4 regions of the Proteus faecis genome follow, and region 1 is predicted to be linked to each of the others. Evidence: predicted binding sites of a transcription regulator. Region 1 holds the regulator's gene; each other region holds the start of a gene.

Region 1 (4,584 bases):
TTTCATCATAAAGTGGACGGATTTTTTCTGCTGGTTCACTATTTTCAAGACGTTGAATATCGGGCTTGGCAGCAACTAACGCTTCTTGTGCTAAATTAACTTCGGTTTGTGCTAATACTTTATTTTTATTGAGTTCAATTTCTTTTTCTTGCCACTGCTTTGCTGTTTGATATTCCTGTTGTTCTTTTTGTAATAGGTTCTCTTTGGCAACAAGATTAGTCTGTTCGGTTAATAAAGCTTGGCGAGCATTTTCATCTAATAATGCCATCATTTCGGCTTGCTGTTTTAGTGTTTTTAATGCTTGTTCTTCTTCACGCCAATGTTTAAAGATAGATTGGGATATATGACGATAAATATCGGTACCTGTGAGTTCTTCGAGTAATTCAGCGCGGGATTTATCATCTGCATTTAAAAAAGCCGCAAATTGTCCTTGAGAAAGCAACATAGATTTAGTGAAACGCTCAAAATCAAGGCCAGTAATATTAATGATCATCTCTTTTACTTGGCTTATCTTGCTTGCTAATATTTTGTCTTCGCCTCCGGCCGTATTTATTTTAACAAGTTCGGCTTGTGGTGCTTGAAGATTGCCATCTTCTTTATAATTAGCACGGCGTTGTTCCCAAAATGCTCGATACGCTACACCTTTGACTTCAAATTCAACTTCGGTCAAACATTCCGCGGTATGGCGTGTCATTAACTCATTTTGTGATTGTGTGACTTTATCTAATCTTGGCGTTCGATGATAAAGGGCTAAACTAATCGCATCTAATAGGGTGGTTTTTCCCGCACCTGTAGGGCCTGTAATCGCAAATAACCCGTTGCTGATAAAAGGTTCTTGGTTGAAGTTAATTTTCCATTCACCTTTTAAAGAGTTAATATTTTTAAATCGCAGACTTAAGATTTTCATTATGCTTCGTTATCCTCTTTCTCTGCCATTTCAACTGCTTGTTTAAATAATGTTGTTAAACGAGTTTTCGTTTCTTCTGAATCAAACTCATGTTGTTCTAAGCGCCTTTCAAAAACATCATAAACGGTTAATTCGGTCAGTGTTTCGTTCTCATTTTGAGTAAATGCTTGGCGCTGTTTTCTGGCTCTTCTTAATAAAATTACTTCAAAAAGCGGGTCATTAGTGAGCTCTTGAATGCGGGTTTGTATATCACTGAGATAGTCTTGGGTTGAGACTTCGATATCCAACCAAATAGTGGTATCTATTTCACCGTATTGTTTTTTTAGATCTTCAAGTTTTATAGCTATCTCTTTTAATGAACCACTGATAGTGCGTAGTAACTGAAATTCAGGGATGGGTAATAGTGTGAGGTTAGTTAATTTATCTTGTTCAAAATCGATAAGGCAGACACTTTTCTGTTGTCCGCTCTCATCAAAACTTAAGGGGATAGGGGAGCCACTATAACGAATATGGCCTGATTTATTCACCACTTGAGGGCGATGAATATGACCTAGAGCAATATAGTCAAATTCTGGGAATAGGGTGGCAGAGAAAGCTTCTAAAGTACCAATATAAATTTCTCGTACCGAGTCCGTCACACTCGCACCAATGGTTGTAAGGTGGCCTGTTGCAATAATGGGAATGTTGACATTTAATTGCTGACGTAATTCGAGAGCTGTTTGATATTGCGTTTGATAATATTCAGCAATCGCGTCTTTTAAGGCAGTTTGTTTTTCAGCACCTGATTGCCCACTTTTACTGCTGATCATGTCTCTAGGCCGTAGATAAGGGATTGCACAGAGTAATGCGCCTGGCGTGTTATCTTTTTGAGGAAGAATGATCGGGGCTTGTGGTGTTTCTGCATGAACATTGGCAATAACTGTCGTATTTAAACACGCCAATAGTGATTTTGATTCATTGAGTGTCGCGACAGAGTCGTGGTTACCACCTAGAATAACGAGCTGACATTGTGTGTCTCGGATAGCGACAACAAAACGATTATATAGCTCTCGAGCATAACTTGGTGGGGAGCCTGTATCAAAAATATCACCAGCAACAATTAGTGCATCGACTTGATAGTGTTTAATTTGTGCTAATAACCAATCAAGAAACTGCTGATGCTCTTTAGCTCGAGTTTTAGTAAAAAAATATTGCCCTAAATGCCAGTCCGATGTGTGAATAATCCGCATTGCTATCCCTCTTTTTTATTTGATGAAGAGTATAGCGCACCTTCGTTTTTTCGTGAAAACTCAACAATACGTCCTCTTTTTGAGTGATATTTCACCAAAAAATGGTTTATTTACCTTAACAACAGGGATCTATTTCAGTAATGTTAAGGTTAGTCATAAATCTGTCATAAAACTGCATCATAATCATTTTGACCCTCTATAACATTACACAGGATAGAGTATGGCAAGGCGTATTCTTGTTGTTGAAGATGAAACCGCAATTCGAGAGATGATCTGTTTTGTTTTGGAACAAAATGGTTTTCAACCGATTGAAGCAGAAGACTATGATTCTGCATTGAGCTTTCTTATTGATCCTTACCCTGATCTGGTTTTATTAGATTGGATGATCCCCGGAGGATCTGGTTTGCAGATAATAAAACAGATGAAACGGGAAAGTAACACCCGCGATATTCCAATTATTATGCTAACAGCAAAAGGGGAAGAGGAAGATAAAGTCCAAGGATTAGAAACGGGTGCTGATGATTATGTTATCAAACCCTTTTCACCTAAAGAGCTTGTCGCCCGAGTGAAGGCGATCTTACGGCGTTTATCACCGATGTCAGCGGAAGATATCATCGAATTCAATGGATTAGGACTTGATCCTGTTTCTCATCGGGTAACGAGTCAAGACAAACCGATAGATATGGGACCCACCGAATTTAAACTCCTGCACTTTTTTATGACACATCCTGAACGTGTATACAGTAGAGAACAACTGCTAAACTACGTTTGGGGAACGAATGTTTATGTCGAAGACCGTACTGTTGATGTGCATATTCGTCGTTTACGTAAGGCCATTGAAGAAGATGGTCATGACAAAATGATACAGACAGTACGTGGAACGGGATATCGTTTTTCTGCCCGTTTCTAAGTCAATATGGGAGTAATCGTCTGGTGTTAGAACGACTATCATGGAAAGCCCTCGTTTGGGGGCTATGTCTATTTTGCTTACCTGCTTTTATATTATCGCTTTTTATCGGGCATCTTTCTTGGTTGCTGGTGGCCTCGCTTTTCAGTGCTCTTGTGTGGCATGCCTATAATTTGCTGAAATTATCTAAATGGCTATGGTTAGAGCGCTCTGTATTGCCCCCAGAAGGAAGTGGGGGATGGGAGCCTATTTTTTATGGTATTCGACAGACCCAACAACGTAATCGTAAACGACGCAGAGAATTAGGCGACTTAATTAAACGTTTTAGAAGTGGTGCTGAAAGTTTACCCGATGCAGTCGTGATGATGACGAATGAAGGGAATATTTTTTGGTGTAATAGTCTTGCTCAACATTTATTGGGTTTTCGCTGGCCTGAAGATAATGGGCAAAATATTTTTAACTTATTACGTTATCCTGATTTTTTGCATTACTTTACCGCAGGTGATTTTAGTCGTCCCTTAACCATTTCACTAAATAGTGGTTCTATTGTTGAGTTTCGTGTGATGCCATATAGCGAAGATCAGCGTTTGATGGTGGCTCGCGATGTAACAGAAAAAAATAAACTAGAAAACTCACGACGTGATTTTTTTGCTAATGTCAGTCATGAGTTAAGAACACCACTAACCGTTATTCAAGGCTATCTTGAAATGATGGAAGAAAATAGTGTAGCAAAACCCGCAGAGCATAAGGCGATAGTCACAATGCAAGAGCAAGCTAAACGTATGGATACGCTTGTTCAGCAACTTTTACAGCTTTCTCGTATCGAATCTGCTCCGCATATTGATTTAAACAAGATTGTTGATATTCCTGCCATTTTGGCGTTATTACAACAAGAAGCGAACTCATTAAGTCAAGGTCGGCATCAGATTGTTTTTGATGTTGATGATCAGTGGGCTGTTCGTGGTAATGAAGAGCAATTGCGTAGTGCTGTTTCTAACTTAGTGTATAACGCCATTAATCACACTGAAGAAGGTACAACAATCAAAGTCAATTGGAAGAAGATTCCCCAAGGTATGTTATTTAGCGTTTCAGATAATGGATCGGGGATCAGTGCTGAACACTTAACACGTTTGACAGAACGTTTTTATCGCGTTGATAAAGCTCGCTCTCGTCATTCTGGTGGTACCGGGTTAGGTTTGGCTATTGTGAAAAAATCGTTGCTCCATCATCACTCTCAATTGAATATTGAAAGTAAAGTGGGGGTTGGGAGTACATTCTCTTTTATCCTTCCTCAAACATTGCTTAGCGCTAAAGAAACACACTAGCTGTATGTCTTTTTTAAAACCTTTATCATCTGTATTCAATCAGTGATAAAGGTTTTTTGTTCCTTTCTTCATCTTTTTAATATCAACAAAAACTAATATCGTAGCGTTAAATTTTAATATTATTAATTAATGTTAACTTTAAATGATGCCGATATTCAATATTATTGGTGATAAAATGCACAAATCATATCATGTATATTCGATAATATATGATAG
Region 2 (4,584 bases), on a different contig from region 1:
GAATTACAGGCGTTGCAATGATCACTAGAGGGAGAAGAACCGCATCTCCTACCAGCGTAAAAGGTGTTAACGCAAAATTACGCAAAATTCGACTCGGATGATTCTTCTCTTCTTCTTTGGCAGTATAAAACATTAAGTTATATTTCATTGCAAGATTATCTTTAGGATAAAAATTAAATCTTAGTTGTTCTCGTGTAAATATCATTCCTTCTATTTTATAACTCTTATAATAGCCATCTTTATTTGAATTATTTAATTGAATTGATAACAATTATCATTACTATTGTTTCTCACAATAGTTTATAACGAGAATAATATAGTGAGAATTCCTCTGATGATATGTGCACTAATGGCATCCTTTCCTAGTTTTGCTAATTGTTTATCTGTAACAGAAGGTAATGAAATAACAGGCCAGTTTGATAACAATACAGTGTGTTTTGCTACTCATTTTGATCGCGAGCGTTATGTTGAATTAAACGTAAAAGGAATACAAAATCTACGGTTAGAGAAACAAGATGGCACTCATGTTCGTAGTTTATTAAAAGATATTCCTTCTGATGGGCAGCAAAAAGTACGCTTTTTACTGCCTGAAACGGCGAGCTATCAATTAGTTGCTCAAGGTGAAATGGGAAAAACATGGCAACTCACACTGACAACACAACCTTATCAGCCTTTAGATAAAGATGCGGGTATTGCACTAACTAGCCCTCGTTTACAAACTCTCGCTAAACAACTTGATCAAAAAAATATTCAGGCATTTTGGCAACAAATACGCCAAGAAGGGGCTCCTCTGATTGAGTCTTATGATAATGATAAAAAGCGAGTAACTTTTTTATGGCAAGGTGCCAAAAAGAATGTTTATTTATTAGGATCACCCGAGGGTAATCACGATCCATTAACCCATTTAGCCAATAGTGATATTTGGTATCGTAGTTATATCGTGCCTAACGATACATTAATGCAATATAAATTAGCACCTGATGTACCCGTTATTGAAAATTCAGAGCCATTTGAGCAACGTCGCGCTATTTTAACCACAGCACAGTCCGATCCGCTGAATTCTCAAAATTCCCCAAGTCAATCTGAGGATATCTATAACCACTTTTCTTTATTGTCATTAGACAGTCAACGAGAATGCCAATTACCCGATATTCTTGATAGAACAATGAAAGGTAAGACAGAAATTGTACGTTTTCACAGTGAGATCTTAAATAATGATCGTGAAATAGCACTTTATCTGCCAGCCCAAAAAATGGAAACACCTCGATTGCTCGTATTATTTGATGGGCAAACTTACCGTCGCCAATATGGTATTGATCGATTTTTTGATAAACAGATCGAAGAAGGTAAATTGGCTCCGATGATGATCTTATTTGTTGATAGCATTGATAGTGATCGTCGTAGTGTTGAATTACCGCCGAATCCTGATTTTTACCGCTTCTTGGCAGATGAACTCTTTGTTTGGCTAGAAAAAGAGCAAGGTATTCAGGTATCAGGAGAAGAAACCATTGTCGCGGGTTCGAGTTATGGTGGATTAGCTTCTTCATGGGTCGCATTTAATCGCCCTGATCGCTTTGGTAAAGTGTTGAGTATGTCTGGCTCTTATTGGTGGGCACCTGAAAATGAAGAGCCTGAATGGCTTATTCGCCAATTTGAACAAGCAGATAAAAAGCCATTACAGTTTTTCTTAGAGGCGGGATTATTTGAAAGCCGTGGTGATAAGGGCGGAATTCTAAATAATAATCGTCATCTTAAACAGGTTTTAGAGCAAAAAGGTTATCCTGTTAAATCACTCGAAATGGCTAGTGGGCATGATTATATTTCTTGGTGTGAAACCCTGTATTTGGGGGCGAAAGCATTAACCCAAGAGAATGACTAGCTTAAGCTCTCGTTTTCCTATCGTGTTTTAACAATATGTTTTAATACAACAGAAGCTTATATCCGTATTAGTGATATAAGCTTTGTTTGTCATCAACATGTCATAAAGCTGTCATCGAAATCGCTTTTACTCTTCATTTCTCTGTCATTTAACTGCCGTAAGCTTTTCCTGACTTAAAACATTAACCCTGTTTTTTTTACTTTAGAGTGCAAGGAAAAAGCTATGTCTCATCGTTACCAACGTTCTATTTTATCCGTTATTGTAACAACACTATTGGCTGGCGCGAGTTTCTCTTCTTTTGCAGCTCCCGTTGCTGCTGATGCAATTTTGGCACAAGATCGTGCAGCAAAAGGTAATATCACGGAATTTGGCGGTGCTCGCCGTATGACTCAAGATCAAACTGAGGCATTAAAAGCAGCTTTACATAATAACCAAGCAAAAAATGTGATCCTCTTTATTGGTGATGGTATGGGGGATTCTGAAATCACTGTTGCACGTAACTATGCTGAAGGTGCTGGTGGCTTCTTTAAAGGTATCGATGCCTTACCTATTACAGGTCAATACACACACTATGCTTTAGATAGAAAAACGCAAAAACCTAACTATGTAACAGACTCTGCAGCTTCCGCGACAGCATGGGCTTCGGGTGTGAAAACGTATAATGGTGCATTAGGGATTGATGTGTTTGGTAAGGATCACCAAACTATTTTGGAATTAGCAAAAGCCAATGGAAAGGCAACAGGTAATGTGACAACATCAGAAATTCAAGATGCAACACCGGCGGCACTGTACTCTCATGTAACAGGTCGCAAATGCTATGGCCCTGTTGAAACTTTAGAAAAATGTTCAACTAATGCATTAGAAAATGGTGGTAGAGGTTCTATCTCTGAACAACTATTAGTCACTCGTGCCGATGTGACATTAGGGGGCGGTGCGAAAAGTTTTGCTCAAACTGCAGCTGCGGGTGAATATAAAGGTAAAACGTTAGAGCAACAAGCGATTGAGCGTGGTTATCAAATCGTGAAGGATGCCAAATCATTAGATGCAATTACGCTTGCAAATCAAGATAAACCCGTGCTTGGTTTATTCCACGAAGGTAATATGGCCGTGGCTTGGGAAGGGCCTAAAGCGACGTATCATGGTAATTTGAATAATCCACCTTTAGAGTGCAAACCTAATTCTAAACTCGATCCAAATGCGCCAACACTGGCACAAATGACCAAAAAAGCAATTGACTTACTGAAGACCAATGAAAATGGATTCTTCTTACAAGTCGAAAGTGCCTCTATTGATAAGCAAGATCATAATGCGAATCCTTGCGGACAAATTGGTGAAACGGTTGCGTTAGATGAAGCCGTACAAATCGGCTTAGATTTTGCTAAACAAAACGGCGACACACTGATTATCGTAACTGCTGACCATGCTCATTCAAGTCAAATTATTGAGGCGGATGTGAAATCAAGCGGATTAACACAAGCACTTATTACCAAAGATGGCGCAGTTATGGTCGTGAACTATGGTAATGCAGAAGAAGGATCCCAAGAACATACAGGGGCTCAGCTACGTGTTGCCGCTTATGGTCCACATGCTGCGAATGTCGTTGGGTTAACTGACCAAACCGACTTATTTTTCACTATGCGTGATGCGATGGGTCTGAAGTAAATTCCAGTTGAATTTATAGTCTGTCTGAACTTGTAGTCGAATTGCCTTACTAACTTGTTGTATTTTCGCGCGACTTAGAGAGATACCCTCTGGTCGCGTTTTTTTATGAAAAATTGAGACCATTTAAATAAAGTGATAATAAATCAATGGGTTATTTATAGGTTGATTTTGAAAATTACATATTTCCTGTTATAATTAACAGAATTGACAAATTAATCCATGTAATATTCTCAACTTCTCCATTGATTATTGTACTTTAGTTGCAATATCTTTTTGTCTAATAACGCTCTACGTTATTAAGGGCATTACCCGTAAAAATCTTTTCTCAGATAGATTATCTGCTCGTGGTCTTTCTCTTTTTTATGAGATTGAAGGAGAACAGAGTCAAACAAACAACGATAAAAATAAGGTTATTATTTCTATGCTGACACTGCTTCATTTACTCTCATCAGTCGCGCTTCTTGTCTGGGGAACACATATTGTTCGTACAGGCATTATGCGTGTTTTTGGCTCTGATTTGCGCCGAATTTTAGGTAAAAGTATTAATAAAAAATCCAACGCCTTTCTCGCAGGTGTGGGAGTAACAGCATTAGTCCAAAGCAGTAATGCGACGGCACTTTTGGTTATCTCTTTTGTGACACAAGGACTAATTTCGATTACACCAGCACTTGTTATTATGCTAGGTGCCGATGTAGGTACTGCACTTATGGCGCGTGTGCTGACTTTTGATCTCTCTTGGTTATCTCCACTACTTATTCTTGTCGGGGTGATCACTTTTTTAAGCCGTAAAAAAGAGCGCGTCGGGCAATTAGGGCGAGTAGGAATTGGCCTTGGCTTAATTATTTTAGCCTTGCAATTAATAGTCACTTCTGCAGAGCCAATTACTCATGCTAGTGCAGTGCAAGCTATCTTTACTTCATTAAGTGGAGATACCGTTTTAGCACTGCTCGTGGGTGCTTTATTTGCGATGGTGAGCTACTCAAGCCTTGCGGCCGTGTTATTAACAGCGACACTAAGTGCAACAGGGCTAATGCCTTTGTATA
Region 3 (4,584 bases), on a different contig from region 1:
CATGACCGCCAGCAATAATCGCCTGCACTAACGTAGGAGAGACACCAAAAGTAGGTGGGCATTCTGCACTGTCTAGTACAGCTAATCGGCCACTGGTTCCGGCACCGACATAAAAAATACGGCCACCTTTTTGCAAACGTTCAGTTATTTTTTCTACTGCTTTAGCAATAGCGGGTAATTCTTTTTTAACCGCACTTGCAACTGTCATATCTGCACTATTGATAAGCGTAACCAACTCTAAAGCACTTAATTCAGAAAACTGTGTTGTTTCTTGATTGCTTTCATTTTTAAGACATTCGCTTAATGCATCTTCTTTCATCACAACAACTCCAATGAAACCAAATTTCAATAAAAATTACACTCACTGAAATTATATTTCAATAGTATTTGTCACCACTTCGTGAAATCAATCACATTAAGTTAATGTTTTTTGTTTGCAAGAAATTCAATATTGACCAAAAAACAAAGTAATATATTGATTTAAAATGACTTCCACTTACCTTCTAAATAAGAAAGCAAGTGGAATACAAAGATGTGATAGTGTAGAAGGTGACTATTTCTTTTGTGCTAAAAACAGCCCAAACTCTTCAATGCTTGGGTAAGAAGATTGCGTACCTTTTCCGGCAACACTTAAGCCTGAAAACATCACTGCTTTATTTAATGCTTCGTCAATATTATTAGTGTGAACATAATAATGGGAAAAACAACCAATAAAGGCATCCCCTGCTCCACTGGTATCTATTGCATCAACTTTAATGGCAGGAATGTGCTTTTCAATTTCGCCGTTCATCCATAATGCACCTTTTTCACCTAACGTAACGATGACATTCTTAAATCCTTTTTGTAGTAAAGAATAAGCGGCTTTGCGAATTTCATCCATTGTAGTGATTGGCATACCGGTCAATATTTCAAGTTCGGTTTCATTCGGAACAAAAAAATCACAACGAGCAGCAATACCAAGATCTAATGCTTTTGAAGCTGGTGCTGGGTTAAATAACACAGGAATATGGTGTTTATTGCCAAACTCAATAGCGTGATAGACCGTTTCAAGCGGGATTTCTAATTGCAATACGATTATTTTGCATTTTTTCAGACTATCTGCCGCTCTATCAATATCTTCTGGCGACAAATGTTGATTAGCACCTTTAACAATTAAAATGCTATTTGATGATTGAGATGTCACAAAAATAGGAGCAACACCACTTGTTGTGCCGGGTACTTTTTCAACATAGCGTGTATTAATGCCATAAGATCCTAAATTCATGATGGTATTATCCGCGAAAATATCATCACCGACCTTTGTTAACATCATCACTTTTGAATTTAATTTAGCAGCCGCAACCGCTTGATTTGCTCCTTTACCACCACAACCCATCTTAAATGCCGGCGCCTCAAGGGTTTCCCCCTCTTTTGGCATCCTATCTATATAGGTGATTAAATCCACCATATTTGAACCAATCACTGCAATATCCATAGCGCCTCTTACTCTTATATGAAATTTTCAAATGTGAAAATAGTGACATTTTGTTAGATGTATAACAGTATAATGTTATTTAGATATCATCTGTGATTGTTATCTCATTAAAACGGCTCTAATATGTTACCAAACTAACATGAGTGAAAAATAACAATCTCTTTACTAAGGAATAGACTATGCGTCCATTAGCTAATTATATCGATCATACTCTTCTTGCTGCAGATACAACTGAATCACAAATCAAGAAATTGTGTGCTGAAGCAATTGAACACGGTTTCTTCTCTGTGTGTATTAACACTTCTTACATCCCTTTAGCAAGAACTTGCCTTGAAGGCAGTGATGTAAAAGTATGTTGTGTTATCGACTTCCCATTTGGGGCTGGTTTAACAGCAACAAAAGCATTTGAAGCAGCTGAAGCTATTCGTCAAGGTGCACAAGAAGTCGATATGGTTATCAATATCGGTATGTTAAAAAGCGGTCGTTTAGACTTCGTAAAACAAGATATTGAAGCAGTAAAAGCAGCTTGTGGTAATACAACTCTGAAAGTGATTTTAGAAACTTGCTTATTAACTGACGACGAAGTACGTTTAGTCTGTGAAATGTGCCGTGAGATCCGCGTTGATTTTGTGAAAACATCGACAGGATACAGTACAATGGGCGCAACAGAACATCATGTTGCTTTGATGCGTAAAACCGTTGGTGATGAAGTTGGCGTGAAAGCTTCTGGTGGTGTTCGCGATCGCCAAACAGCATTAAACATGATCAAAGCAGGAGCAACACGTATCGGAGCTAGCGCAAGTGTCGCTATCGCAACAGATTCAGATGCACCTGAATCAACTTACTAATTATTTAGCGTATCTTTTTTTGGAGTGCGCTATTCGATAATACAAGGATCCTTCGGTGATAGAGACCAAACAGCACGAACGTTTGCGCCGCCTCAGTGAATGTATAAAACGCTCAGGTCGCATACATCTTAAAGACGCCGCAAGGATCCTTGAAGTTTCTGAGATGACGATTAGACGAGATCTTAGCTCTGATGCTGAAAACCCGTTCCCAATGTCATTATTAGGTGGCTATATTGTTGCATTAGCCCAACCTCATGCAGGATCGCTATCAACATCCTCCAATATTATTACGCCGGATCAAACAGAAGAACTTCATATTCCTAATCTTGCTGCTGGCATGGTGTCTGAAGGCGATGTTCTTTTTTTCGATAACGGACAATTTATTCCCACACTGATTGAGCTTATTCCCGATAACCTGCATTTCACTGGGATCTGTTATTCTCATCGAGTATTTTTAGCATTAAGTCAGAAAAAAAATGCCACCGTATTACTCTGCGGAGGTGAATACCGCCCTAAAAGTGATTCATTCTTCAATCCAACCCAACCCTCTTATCTTGATAGCATTAATCCTAAAAAAGCCTTTATTTCAGCCGAAGGGGTACATCTCGATTTTGGCGTGACCTGTTATAGCATCGACGATCTTTATATGAAGAAAAAAGCGATGGACAAATCTATTCGTAAGATCTTACTCACCAAATATCACTATTTTGATGAAACAGCGACAGCCAATATGGGCGATTTAGCTCAGTTTGATGTTGTGATCACAGATAGAAAATTAACGGATGATTACGAAGATTATTGCCGAAAAAGCTCAGTAAAAGTGATTTATTAATTAAAAATAGAGTATTAACTTAAAACAGTAAATAAAAGAAAGTTAGCCTTAAATTAAATAAAATCTATTAATTCTTTTAAAAAAATAAAAAAAATTCACACCACTTTTTGATTGCCAAGGCAAAAAAAAGTGGTTACTATGCCCGCGATTTATTATTTCTCACCCATTTTAATTAACGCAAGGAGGTATCTCATGACAATTACAAATATGAATACTCTTTGCGGACAATCTCAGAAGTAATCCTTTTCTCCTTCTTTTTGCTGTCCGCCAATCAATTTATTTTTTAATCCTTTACATTATATGGATTGGTATATGGACAACTGTGTTCATTATTTATCTGATAGCGTTTGTTATATCGCATCGGATAATACTTGGATTGAAAGCAAAGCAATCCAACAACTAGAAATAACGGCTCAACTTCCTGATATGGCTTATGTTGCAGGTATGCCAGACCTACATCCAGGTCGCGGTTATCCTATTGGTGCAGCCTTTTTCTCTGTTAATCGTTTTTACCCTGCTCTAGTCGGAAATGATATTGGCTGTGGTATGACACTCTTTCAAACTGAATTTAAAAACAGCAAACTTAACTTAGATAAAGCAGAAAAACAGTTGAGTGAAATGAGTGATATCGCACCGTTAGAATGGTTAGAAGCTTATCTACCAACTGAAATGCACAACCACCCTTTTGCTGGATCTTTAGGCTCTATTGGTGGTGGTAATCACTTTGCTGAATTCCAACAAATTGACCAAGTGCTCAATGAAACGCTTTTCGCTGAAAGTGGTATCAATAAAAAACAGTTATTGCTACTCGTTCACAGCGGATCGAGAGGCTTAGGACAATCTATCTTACGTGCCCATACAGAACAGTTTGGTCATAAAGGGCTGATTGCTAACACCGAAGATGCAAATGAATATTTGCAAGCTCACAATAATGCACTTGATTATGCAAAGATTAATCGTCGCCTTATTGGTGAAAGAATGATGCGCCAAATCCGTACTCAAGGTGTAATTATTTCTGATGTAAATCATAATCTTGTGGAGCCTTGTGAGTTATATGGTCAACAAGGCTGGTTACATCGAAAAGGTGCAACACCGGCACATCACGATATGGTCGTTATTCCAGGTTCACGCGGTGATCACAGCTATATTGTTAAGCCAATCGTGTCTGAATTAAGCCTTTATTCATTACCTCATGGTGCAGGCAGAAAATGGATGCGTACAGAGTGTAAAGGACGTTTATCACACCGTTTTACGCCCTTACAACTCTCACGAACTGCATTCGGTAGCCGTATTATTTGTGCCAATAAACAACTGATTTATGAAGAAGCACCACAATCTTATAAATCAATTGAGACAGTGATTGAAAGTATGGTGAGTATTGGATTAATCGAAGTCATTGCACGTTTAAAACCGGTGATCACCTACAAAAC
Region 4 (4,584 bases), on a different contig from region 1:
ATCAATAAAGCCTTTTACAAAGGCTCTTTGCATCAAAATGACAATAAGGACGGGAGGCAACATTGCAATTAACGTGGTTGCCATGATCTTATTCCATTCAACGACACCATCAGAAACCGCAACCATCTGTTTAATACCCATGACAATGGTGTAGTAGTGAGTATCTGTTGTGATCAACATTGGCCAAAGATATTGGTTCCAGCCATAAATAAAAGTGATAACAAATAGAGCGGCGATATTCGTGCGAGAAAGAGGAAGTAAGATAGTGAAAAAGAATTTAATAGGGCCAGCACCATCGATTTTCGCGGCTTCAATTAATTCTGGGGTGATGGTAAGAAAAAATTGACGAAATAAAAAAGTAGCTGTGGCGCTGGCAATTAATGGAATAGTTAAACCTGCATAAGAGTTCAACATATTGAGATCTGTGACCACCTCAAATGTAGGCATAATGCGGACTTCAACAGGTAACATTAACGTAAAAAAGATAGTCCAAAAGGCAAGCATTCTTCCTGGAAAGCGAAAGAAAACGACGGCGTAGGCGGATAAAATCGAGATGGTTAATTTCCCTATAGTGATTACTATCGCCATAATCAATGAATTCAATAACATACTGTTAATTGAAATGGCGCTATTTTGCGTGGTACCTGCCTGTGAAAATATTGATTTAAAAATATTTATGCCTTCAGTTCCAAACCAAAGAGGAGAGCCGGTGGCAAATTCGGTGTTTTGATGGGTTGTTGCCACAAGTGCAATCCAGACAGGAAATGCAACAGAAAGTATGCCGACAATAAGAATAAAGTGGCAAAACGCATGAAATAAAGGTCTACGTTCAACCATCAGTAAGCCACCTTTTTCTCAACATAACGAAATTGAATAATGGTTAATATTGCGACAATAAACATTAAAATAACGGATTGTGCAGCAGAGGATCCTAAATCTAATCCCACAAAACCATCGTTATAAACCTTATAAACCAGAGTTGATGTACTACTACCAGGGCCACCTTGTGTCATCGCATGGATAATCGCGAATGTATCAAAAAAGGCATAAGCAAAATTAACCACCAATAAGAAAAAAGTTGTGGGAGAAATTAAAGGAAAACTGATAGTTATAAAGCGCTTAATAGGGCCACTACCATCGATAGCCGCAGCTTCTAAAAGAGATTTGGGCACAGATTGCAAGGCCGCGAGGAAAAACAGAAAGTTATAACTTACTTGTTTCCATGTCGCCGTTAAAATCACCATCCACATAGCGTGATGTGTATTAAGTACAGGATCCCAATTAATACCTATTTTCTTTAATTGTTGGCTTAATACACCAATTGTGGGATCAAGCATAAATAACCAAAGAAACCCCGCAATAACAGGCGCAATGGCATAAGGTGAAATTAAAATGGTGCGATAAAACAGTTTACCTCGCAAAATTTGCTCGGCAATACCCGCTAAAATAAGTGCAGATAGCATTGATAAAAATACGACACTGGTACTGAAAATAAGCGTCGTGACCAAACTATCAAAATAATAACGATTGCTAAAAAGTCGCTGAAAATTTTCAAAACCAACAAATTCTCGACTAAGTCCAAATGCATCTTCTAATTGAAATGATTGAAAAAATGCTTGCCCAGCAGGCCAAATAAAAAAGATAAGCGTGATAGCTAATTGAGGAAAAATTAGCGCGAGAGGTAACCATTTTTGTTTAAAATAAATGGATTGAGAAGCCATACAATATCCAGTGAATCGATAAAAATAGAAGGCGAGCACTTGGCTCGCCTAATATAAATAATTATTGTTGAGAACGTTCAAAGCGACGTAACTGCTCATTTCCACGTGTAACAGCATTATCTAATGCAGCTTGAGCACTCTGTTTTCCTGCCCACACTTTTTCTAACTCTTCATCAACGATTTCTCGAGTTTGCAGGAAATTACCAAAGCGTAATCCCTTTGAATTTTCGGTAGGCTCTGAAGTTGTCATTTGTAATATTGCGGTGTCAGCCCCTGGGTTTTTCTGATAAAAACCTTGTTGCTGTGTTAACGCATAAGCCGCTTTAGTGACTGGCAAATAACCCGTAGCTTGGTGCCAATCAGCTTGAACTTCAGGACTTGAAAGATAGGTGAAAAATTTGGCAACACCGTTATATTCCGCGTCTGGACGCCCTGACATAACCCATAACGATGCTCCGCCAATAATGGTATTCGCTGGTTTTTGTACAAGAGTATCATCGTAAGGCAATTGGCTAACACCAATATCAAGACCTTTCATATTCTCTTTAATACCTGCAAAGCCTGCGGATGATTCCATTACCATGGCACACTCCTGAGTATAAAATAGAGGCATTGCATCCGATTGGCGTCCGCCATATTTAAAAATACCGGATTTTGACCAATCAGCCATTTGTTGAATATGAGCCACGAAAGGCGCTTTATTAAATAGGAAGGTAGTATCAAAACCATCGAAACCGTTATTTTTTGTCGCAATAGGCAAATTATTGCGCGCACCAAAGTTTTCGATTTGTGTCCATGATTGCCATGTGGTGGTAAATCCGCATTTAACACCAGAATCGAGCAGTTTTTGAGATACGATTTCCATCTCTTTCCATGTCTTTGGTGGTTGCTCTATCCCTGCTTTTTTAAATAGCGTTTTGTTGTAGTAAAGCACGGGGGTTGAACTATTAAATGGTAACGACATCATTTTACCATCGCTACTGGTGTAATAACCCGTGACAGTTGATAGATAACTATTAGGATCAAAAGGCTCGTTGGTTTTTTCCATTAATTGATAAACAGGGAAAACGGCTTTTTTAGCCCCCATCATGCTGGCTGTACCCACTTCAAAGACTTGCACAATAGCTGGTTGGTTTTTAGCGCGAAATGAAGCCACTGCACTGGTCATTGTTTCCGCATATGTGCCTTTATAAACAGGCTTTATCTCATATTCAGATTGGCTGGCGTTAAAATCAGAGGCGATTTGATTAACTTTCTGACCAAGCGCACCTCCCATTGCATGCCACCATTCAATTTGTGTTTTTGCGTGTGTAGGAGAGGTAAATAACGTCATCGCAACAGCAAGGCCTGTTATTGATTTTATCGACATGCAGAATTTCCTTTTTAATCGAAAGTTAAAGGTGCAATCTAATCTGCGAATTACCCTAAATGTTGTTTATGACAAAGGGGTGACAATTAAATGAAGATATATTGATGGTATGACTGTCAAATTGCTGTCATAAATGGTTGTCATGATGTCGGCACAAATGAAAAGGAGAGAGAAATGAAGATAGCTGCTCACCGAGGTTTTTCTGGAAAAGCCCCTGAAAATACATTGGCTGCGTTTAAAATGGCAATTGATTTCGGGTGTGAATGGATTGAAACGGATGTGCAATTAACCGCGGATCATGTTCCTGTGCTTATTCATGATAAAACAGTTAATCGTTGCACAAATGGGCAAGGTGCTGTGCGTTTTCATACTTTAGATGATTTGCATCGTCTTGATGCGGGAAGTTGGTTTAGCTCACTCTATCAAGGTGAGAAAATTCCTTCATTAAGGCAAGGGTTGCAGCTAATTAAACGTTCAGGAACAAAGCTTAATATTGAGTTGAAGACATGGCCTGATGATGATGTTGAGCGTTTATGTTTAGCGGTTTCTGATATGATAAAAAGTGCAGATATTCCGAATGAGCAAATTTTATTTTCCTCTTTTGATACGCATGCGCTTACCATTATGAAGCGATACCTGCCGTTTATTCGCAGAGGCCAATTGTGGGATGAGATCCCAGATAATGCGTTAGAAACACTAAAAGTGATTGATGGTTTTAGTGTGCATTGTAATTACAAGTATCTTACACAAAAACAAGCACAGTTGTTAAAACAAGCAGGCTATGAAATTTATTGTTATACCCCGAATAATCCTGAAGAAGTGAAAGATTTTGAGCAATGGGGTGTTGATATGTTGATTACGGATATGCCTGATGTCTACCAACCGGATGTTTATCAAATAGCAAAATGAAAAGGGATTAACGATCCCGCTTATTTGTATTGAATAAGGTGTTATCGATATGTTTGGTGACGCCTTTTCTCCTTTTCCTACCGTATTTTAAGAGAAATGTTGAGTAATGGATGTTTTATTTACATTCTCTGCTATCATCCTGCGCAATTAATGAATAGATATTGTTCAACACGATAATGTTTATCTCATTAAAAATAAAAATGGGGAAAATGGTTAGCGAATATGGCGACCTTATTAACCCAACCTCTAAGAGTGGAAGTACGTTATTTCTACTTTAATTGCCTATAATATAATTGAGAGTGAAATATGAAAGAACTCGTTGTTGTTGCCATTGGAGGCAACAGTATTATTAAAGACAATGCTAGCCAGTCTATCGCTCATCAAGAACAAGCAGTACAAGAGGTTGCAGCCCATATCAGTGATATGGTGGCTGAAGGGTATAATATTGTTTTAACTCATGGTAACGGGCCACAAGTAGGGCTTGATTTACGTCGCGCTGAAGTGGCGCATGTGCAAGAAGGTTTGCCGTTAACACCATTAGCCAACTGTGTTGCAGATACACAAGGTGGTATTGGCTATTTAATT

The links. The regulator PhoB, encoded in region 1, activates phosphate uptake and scavenging genes when phosphate is short. The targets are predictions, from matches to a motif close to CTGTCATAAAACTGNCNNAT.
Region 2: a site for PhoB is predicted at 2,021-2,040, ahead of phoA (alkaline phosphatase). Genes of this name have one in related genera too.
Region 3: a site for PhoB is predicted at 1,523-1,542, ahead of rbsK (ribokinase). Genes of this name have one in related genera too.
Region 4: a site for PhoB is predicted at 3,204-3,223, ahead of ugpB (sn-glycerol-3-phosphate ABC transporter substrate-binding protein UgpB). Genes of this name have one in related genera too.

Annotation. Positions count from the first base shown of each region.
Region 1 is NZ_JASVWV010000012.1:108,598-113,181, forward strand. Features, by position in the region: gene QSH13_RS14800 (AAA family ATPase) at 1-907, opposite strand, end outside; gene sbcD (exonuclease subunit SbcD) at 907-2,136, opposite strand; gene phoB (phosphate regulon transcriptional regulator PhoB) at 2,357-3,046, shown strand; gene phoR (phosphate regulon sensor histidine kinase PhoR) at 3,070-4,368, shown strand.
Region 2 is NZ_JASVWV010000026.1:7,756-12,339, reverse strand. Features, by position in the region: gene QSH13_RS17745 (hypothetical protein) at 1-271, opposite strand, end outside; gene QSH13_RS17740 (alpha/beta hydrolase-fold protein) at 350-1,879, shown strand; gene phoA (alkaline phosphatase) at 2,102-3,541, shown strand; gene QSH13_RS17730 (Na/Pi cotransporter family protein) at 3,963-4,584, shown strand, end outside.
Region 3 is NZ_JASVWV010000005.1:45,043-49,626, forward strand. Features, by position in the region: gene murQ (N-acetylmuramic acid 6-phosphate etherase) at 1-319, opposite strand, end outside; gene rbsK (ribokinase) at 554-1,474, opposite strand; gene deoC (deoxyribose-phosphate aldolase) at 1,654-2,322, shown strand; gene QSH13_RS08575 (DeoR family transcriptional regulator) at 2,378-3,154, shown strand; gene QSH13_RS08580 (RNA ligase RtcB family protein) at 3,467-4,584, shown strand, end outside.
Region 4 is NZ_JASVWV010000011.1:88,339-92,922, reverse strand. Features, by position in the region: gene ugpE (sn-glycerol-3-phosphate ABC transporter permease UgpE) at 1-837, opposite strand, end outside; gene ugpA (sn-glycerol-3-phosphate ABC transporter permease UgpA) at 837-1,721, opposite strand; gene ugpB (sn-glycerol-3-phosphate ABC transporter substrate-binding protein UgpB) at 1,783-3,090, opposite strand; gene QSH13_RS14155 (glycerophosphodiester phosphodiesterase family protein) at 3,265-3,999, shown strand; gene QSH13_RS14150 (carbamate kinase family protein) at 4,306-4,584, shown strand, end outside.